DNA from 2 places in the Pseudomonas sp. Hz4 genome. Region 1 is predicted to be linked to the other one. Evidence: riboswitches for the same ligand, from Rfam matches in the RefSeq annotation. Region 1 holds a riboswitch; the other holds the start of a gene.
The links. A riboswitch is a leader RNA that binds a small molecule or an ion and turns the genes downstream of it on or off. The one in region 1 is predicted to bind cobalamin.
Positions count from the first base shown of each region.

Region 2: linked by a shared signal. The riboswitch ahead of ACYZTR_RS16830 (CbtB domain-containing protein) and the one ahead of ACYZTR_RS11620 (ABC transporter substrate-binding protein) in region 1 are both predicted to bind cobalamin.

Region 1 covers NZ_CM142719.1:2,553,215-2,556,781, forward strand. Annotated here, with positions in the region: gene ACYZTR_RS11610 (ABC transporter ATP-binding protein) at 1-67, opposite strand, end outside; gene ACYZTR_RS11615 (FecCD family ABC transporter permease) at 64-1,068, opposite strand; gene ACYZTR_RS11620 (ABC transporter substrate-binding protein) at 1,077-2,090, opposite strand; cobalamin riboswitch at 2,230-2,432, opposite strand; partial or broken gene ACYZTR_RS11625 (AraC family transcriptional regulator) at 2,568-2,630, shown strand; gene ACYZTR_RS11630 (eCIS core domain-containing protein) at 2,772-3,368, shown strand.
Region 2 covers NZ_CM142719.1:3,691,524-3,695,090, forward strand. Annotated here, with positions in the region: gene cobW (cobalamin biosynthesis protein CobW) at 1-143, opposite strand, end outside; cobalamin riboswitch at 246-458, opposite strand; gene ACYZTR_RS16825 (IS110 family RNA-guided transposase) at 779-1,804, opposite strand; cobalamin riboswitch at 1,986-2,214, shown strand; gene ACYZTR_RS16830 (CbtB domain-containing protein) at 2,335-2,538, shown strand; gene ACYZTR_RS16835 (CbtA family protein) at 2,549-3,256, shown strand; gene ACYZTR_RS16840 (cobalamin biosynthesis protein) at 3,253-3,567, shown strand, end outside.

The sequences.
Region 1 (3,567 bases):
CGACATGAAACCCGAGGCCGGAACAACGCAGTACGGAGTCGCTGATGACTGGCGAGGCAGCATTCATCGAGCATTCCTCCGACCGATCAGGATCAACGCGAACACCGGCGCGCCAACCAATGCGGTGATGACGCCGACCGGGATCACCTGGCCTTTGATCAGCGTCCGGGAGAGGATATCGGCGGCGATCAGAAACACTGCACCACCCAGCGCGCTCGCCGGCAGCAGACGCGCATGCCGGGTGCCCAGCAGCAGTCGCACGGCATGGGGGATGACCAGGCCGACGAAACCGATGGAGCCGACAATCGACACCATCACTGCCGTCACCAGTGCGGCGCAGCTGATCAACAAAAATTGCACTCGGCGTACTGGAATGCCGAGCGAGGCGGCTGAGTCGGCACCAAAAGTGAAGGCATCCAGCGCCCGACGGTGCCACAGGCACACCGCGAGACCGGTCAATGCCACGGGCACCGACAGCCACACCGATGGCCAGCGCACGCCGCTGAGATTGCCCAGCAACCAGAACATGATGCCGCGGGCCTGTTCGGAACTGGCCGACTTGGTGATCAGAAACGCGGTGAGCGCATTGAACAACTGCGAACCGGCAATCCCCGCCAGGATGATTTGCCCGGTGCCGCCGTTTGAACCACTGGCGCGGGCCAGCAAAACAACCACGGCAAAGGCGGCAACGGCGCCGGCAAACGCCCCCACCGAGAGCGAAATCAACCCCGCCCCGAGACCCAGCAATGCCACCAGTACAGCGCCTGTCGAGGCGCCGGCGGAAATGCCGAGCAGATAAGGATCGGCCAGCGGGTTGCGCAACAGCGATTGCAGGATCACCCCGCAGGTGGCCAGGCCCGCACCGCAGGCCGCTGCCACCAGCGCGCGGGTCAGGCGGTAATTCCAGACGATGCCTTCGTCTATCGGGTCGAGGACATAACCGGCAGTCCACAGTTTGTTCGCCAGCACCTGGAACACCACACTCGGTTCGATGCTCGTTTCACCGATGGTCACACCGGCAATCACGGCCAACAGCAGTGTCAGCAATGCCAGCAGCGTACGAATCAGCACCCTGGTCATTTCTGCAGGTCGTAGCCGTTGATGGCTGATGCCAGGGTTTCAAGACCGTCGAACATTCTCACGCTGGCCTGCATGGCCATGGCGTCGAGGATGATGATGCGGTTGTTTTTCACGGCGTCCATGTTGCGGGTCACCGGGTCGCTGCGCAGGAATTCCACTTTCTTTTGATAGTCGTCAGCCGGGAATCGACGGCGATCCATGCGTGCGATGACCAGGAAGGTCGGGTTGGCCTTGGCGATGGTTTCCCAGCCGACTGTTGGCCATTCTTCATCAGACTGAACCACGTTGCGCACACCCAACGTATTCATCATGAAGTCGGGAATGCCCTTGTGCCCGGCGACATAGGGGTCGATATCCAGACTGGCGCTGGAGAACCAGAACAGCGCACTGGTGTGCTTCAGATCCTTGTTCTGTACGGTGGCAATGGACTTGGCCAGGCTGGCCTTGAGTTGGGCGGTCAGCTGCTGGCCACGTTCCTGCGCATCGAAAATTTCAGCCAATTGGCTGATGCTTTTGTAGAGGCTGTCGATGTGAAATGCCTCCAGACGTGTGCCATCGGCACCGACCAGGTTGTCCTTGGCTTCGCAGTCGGACGGCATCAAGTAGGTCGGGATTTTCAGTTCGTGAAACTGGTCGCGAGTACCGACCACGCCTTGCGGACCGACCATCCACTCCAACTCCACTGCCACCAGCTGTGGACGCTTGCCGATCACCGCCTCGAAACTCGGCTCGTTGTCGGCCAGGCGTTCGATCGTCTCGTTCTCTGTCTTGTGCGTGGCCAGCACATCGTTGAACCACAGCGAAGTGCCGACCAGCGTGTTGCCAAGGCCCATGGCGTAGAACATTTCAGTGCCCGCCTGGCCGATGGTCACGACACGGCTGGGTGCCTGCTGAAAGGTCAGCGTGCTGCCACAGTTCTCGACGGTCAGGGGATAGTGGGTCGGGGCCGCATGGGCGAGGGTGGACAGACCCAGGGCAGTGGCGAGGGTGGCAAGGCGGAACAGCAGCATGACGCAATCTCCATTTGACCGTACAAGAGCAGGGGTACGGACTGGAAACACATCATCGAACGCTGCCATTGAAGCAGTGAAGTGCCGATCACTCAGGAACGCTCGGCGCAAGGATGTCCTTCCCGAACACCCCGCCGGTTAGTGATTTACTTGGCCGGCAGGTCTCCTGACTGATGCGTCGTCGCCAGGCTCCAGCCTTCCCGGGAGTGATCCCAGTGGCAGTTCAGGAGCAGGCTCAGCACCTACAGTTGCGGGGGCAGTTCCGTTTGATGCCGTGTCAGGCATCTTGGATTCCCTATTAATCCCATTTGGAAACCGGCGGCCGGCATGGTAGTCGATCATGCCGTATATCACCACTGAGCGCTGTTGGCTGATAACAGGCTGTCGTCATGTATCCATGACAATTATTTGAATGTATTGATCGTCGATTTTACGATGACGCCAACAACGTCTCCACTCGCACGAGGCTCCTGATGCATCCTGACTTTCGACGGTTTCAACGAACTCGACTCGCTGATCGCGCTCGGCATCCTCAACCGGGATAACTGTCTGTTCACGACTGACTTTCTCAGGGCGTGAAGCGGTCATCGAGAAGAGACCGACAGCGATACGCTAAAGTTATGCGGGTCGTCGATCAATTGTGACCCACTGTTCGTGCTGCGTCCGTCCTTGGAGCGCCCAATGCCGCCTATCACCACGCGCCTGGTGGCGCTGTTTGTTCTTTGCCTGACGCTTGAAGTGCCGGCCCAGACCAACGCCTGCCCAGCTGGCGAGAAACAAGTGTGCCTGGACAGCTGCATCTGCCTGCCAGACGCAGGACAGCTGCTCAGCCCCCTGTCTGATGGCATCTTCCAGATCGCGGCACCTGCCTTGGCGCTGTGGCTGACCCAAGCCCGCGCTGAAGCAGCCAACGCCGGCATCCAACCCATTCCACCGCACATCCGGGAGCAACTGCTGCGCTGGTACGACCCCAGCGTCCTCGATACCGCGCGCTACAAGGTTAGCGACAACGGCCAATTCAGCACCGCCACTGCCATGCTGCAAAACCCCGATGTCGGTGCCGTGACGCTGATCGACATCATCCTCTTCCGGGACGCTCAAACCGCAGAACAGAACATCGCGCTCTGGGCTCACGAATTAAAGCATGTGCAGCAGTATCAGGAATGGGGGGTAGAAGGATTCGCCCAGCGGTATACACAAGATTTCAATGCTGTGGAGGCGCCGGCTTATGCCATACAGGCTGAGGTCAGACGGTTGGTGCGGGAAGGGACTGACTGAAGGGTAGCGAAGCTGCCCGTCACGACTGGCTGCATTGTGTTGATTTCGGCAGTAGTGACAGGCAAAAATCGTCCCATTGCAGCCTCTCAAGCTCCGCAAAGGTCGGCCAAAATCGCCCCACAACCAGGGTTCGCTTTGGGCCGATAGGCGAGCGTTAGGTACGGATCGAGCCATGGCCCTGGTCACATAAATTTGAAAT
Region 2 (3,567 bases), 1.1 Mb from region 1:
ATGCCCAGCTCGCCGAACTCGTTGACGATCACCGCGATGCGGCGGCCCTGAGCGTTGTCGAGCATGTGCCGCAGCAACGTGGTTTTGCCCGAGCCGAGGAAGCCGGTAACGATGGTGACGGGGAGTTTGGCCAGTGTTTTCATCGGATGCCCTTTGGCAAGGTGGCGGGCATACGGGACGACGACCGGCAACGCGGACGCGCGTGCCTGAAGAGTTCGCCACCGGATCACCCCGCCCGGTTGAAAGTGAGAATCTGTGTCGAGGCAGGTCTCCTGGCTGACGGCTTGCCAGTCGTTCGACTGACGTAGGCTGCGCCTTCCCGCGGACCCGATAGACAGGGCTTGCAGTGGCGTGGCAGCCAACAGAACCGTTCACAGTTGCGGGGGCAGCCGCGGCATCGACCGCGTTCCCTTCTTAGCTTCGGCAGACGCCGAAGAACCTCGAAAGCGCAAGGCTACGCATCGTGTGAGGGCGGGTCAATGTCTTGTGGCAGCCGTACCGGCCCCTTCGCGAGCAGGCTCGCTCCCACATCTATGGTTACCCCCTTTTCTGCAATACTGTTTTTGATGCGTGGTTGGCTTGCTTTCATCTATCCGGCGTCTGAGTGGGGTTGTGGCCCCCGCGCCTCGATGAGAATCGATGCCCGACGATCCTAATTATTCGAACGGCCTTTCAGCCGTGTGGGAGCTCAGGGTTGTCGTCAGGCCGGTTGGCCGTTCACGTCATCTGTTATCCAGCATCGCAAAACCAGGTGGGTGGTGCTCGGGTGACAGCAGGGTCAGGCGTTCATCGCGGTTGGCCCTGCATCGAATTCAGAGTGGTGTGCCGCAATCGCCCAGGCGATCCTCGCCAGCTTATTGGCCAGCGCGCAGACCACATGGTTGGAGTGATGGTGGGCTAATAGCTGCCGGACCCAGTCCGCCAGCCAGCCTTTCTGGCGCTCCAGCTGCATCAAGTAGACACGGGCGCACTGGATGAGCAGGCGCCTCTGGTTGCGATCACCGCGCTTGCTGATGCCCAATAGAACGGTCTTGCCGCCCGTGGAATGCTGTTTGGGCACCAGCCCGATCGAGGCCGAATAGCCTCGCCCGCATTTGAACTGTTTGCCATCACCCAACTCGGCAGCCAGGACGGTGGAGGTGATCGGGCCGACACACGGCATGGTCATCAAACGAGATGCCAGATCATCTTCAGCGGCCTGGCATTGCACTCGCTTATCCAGTGCCTTGATCCGCTCATTCAGGTAGTTGAAGTGCTCATGTAGCATCGTCAGAATTATTTTGATGTCTTCAGAAAATGAACTCGCCTCAAGTAGCGTCGGCAGATCGTTGATCGATTTGAAGCCTGGGGCCAAGCTGACGCCAACCTCCAGAAGGGCTGCGTGAATCCGATTGACGGTCGCGGTGCGGTCTTTGATGAACGAATCCCGTGTCGAGTTGAGCATGGCCAACGCCTGCTGAGCCTGGGTCTTGGGGGCGACAAAGCGCATCGTTGGGCGGGTCGCTGCCTCGCAGATCGCCTCGGCGTCAGCGAAGTCGTTCTTGTTGCTTTTCACATAAGGACGCACGAGATGAGGCGCAATGAGCTTGGGCGTATGTCCCAGCTTTGCGACCTCCTGCGCCATGAAGTGGGCGCCGCCACAGGCTTCCATCACGACGATGCAGGGATCGAGGTTCGCCAGGTGTTGGATCAGCGCCACTCGAGTAAACTTTTTGCGCTGGAGCTCATGACCACGATCATCTTGAGCATGCAGGTGAAAGGAGTGTTTTCCCAGGTCGATGGCGGCAATAGCTACTTTGTTCATGGCAACGGTCTCCGATAGGCCCCCTGTGAAAGCTTAGTGGGCGATCACAGGGGGCGGCGGGGGTAGCCATTTCATTATTGTAATGCGGTCACCTGTGGGAGCGGGCTTGCTCGCGAAGGACGCGACTCGGTATCCAAGTGAGAACCCTTGCCAATTGACGCCCAACCCCCGCCCATGCTCTCCTACGCACTGTGTTACGGGTGCCCTTCACAGGGTGAAACGGGAAACCGGTGAATCATGTGCTTTCCTCTAAAGTCATGTCAGTCCGGTGCTGCCCCCGCAACGGTAAGCGAGCGAAGCGTCAGAACCACTGTGCCAGCAGTTCAGCATGGGAAGGTGATGCTTGCAGGTCAGGGCGAAAGCCAACGCCCCTCGTGAGCCCGGAGACCGGCCCGCAACACAAAGTGACCATTACGATCACTGAATGACAAACCCGCGGTGGGCGGGCGCTGTTTGAACCTCTGCGCGCCCGACTCGCAGGGGTCTTCCATGCGCTCTATTCACCCGCTGACAGACCAGAGGGAAGCGCCATGTCGATCATCAGCAGTACCGGCAGCAACACCGATAAGAGCACCGCCAGCACCACCACGACCCTGACTCAACGCCTGACCGCCGCGGTGTGTGCGTCGATCCTTGGCGCTAGCCTGGTGTATTTCGCCGGTTTCTCGCACATCGAAGCGGTGCACAATGCCGCGCACGATACCCGCCACAGCTCTGCATTCCCGTGCCATTGAGGCTGCTGACATGATCAAGCGTATTGCGCAAACCGCAGGGTTCACCGGGCTTCTGGCCGCCTTGCTGCTGACCCTGCTGCAAAGCTTCTGGGTGGCTCCGCTGATTCTGCAGGCCGAGACTTACGAAAAATCCGAGCCCGCCGCTGTTGCAGTTCACGAACACGCCGCGGGTGCTGTCGCCGCTCACACCCACGACGCCGAAGCCTGGGAACCGGAAGACGGCTGGCAGCGCGTGCTGTCGACCACGGGCGGCAACCTGGTGGTAGCGGTCGGTTTCGCCCTGATGCTCGCCGGCCTCTATACCTTGCGCGCACCGACCAAAACCTCCCAAGGCCTGCTCTGGGGCCTGGCCGGTTATGCGACGTTCGTGCTGGCGCCAACCCTCGGTCTGCCGCCTGAGCTGCCGGGCACTGCCGCTGCTGATTTGGCGCAACGGCAGATCTGGTGGATCAGCACTGCCGCCTCCACTGCAGCCGGCATCGCATTGATCGTGTTCAGCCGCCACTGGTTGATGAAAGTGCTCGGCGTGGCCATTCTGGCCGTTCCTCACGTGATCGGCGCACCACAACCGGAAGTCCACTCGATGCTGGCTCCAGAAGCGTTGGAAGCTCAGTTCAAAATCGCTTCGCAGCTGACCAACGTTGCGTTCTGGCTGGCCCTGGGCTTGATCAGTGCCTGGTTGTTCCGCCGCAAAAGCGATGGTCAATACCACGCATGACTGACACTAGCGCCGCGCCGACCCTGGTGGTCGGCCTGGGCTGCCAGCGCGGCTGCCCCGTCAGCACGCTGCGGGCGTTGCTCGATCAGGCGTTACAGGCTTATAAAATCGAGCTCCACCAGATCAAGGCATTGGCCAGCATTGACCTGAAGCGCGAAGAACCTGGTTTGATCGAATTGGCTGAACAGCTAGCGCTGCCACTGATGTACTTCAGCAGTGAACAACTGGCCGGCTATCAACCGCAACTCAGCCACCGCTCGGACATCGCGTTCGAACGCACCGGCTGCTACGGCGTCGCGGAAAGTGCCGCC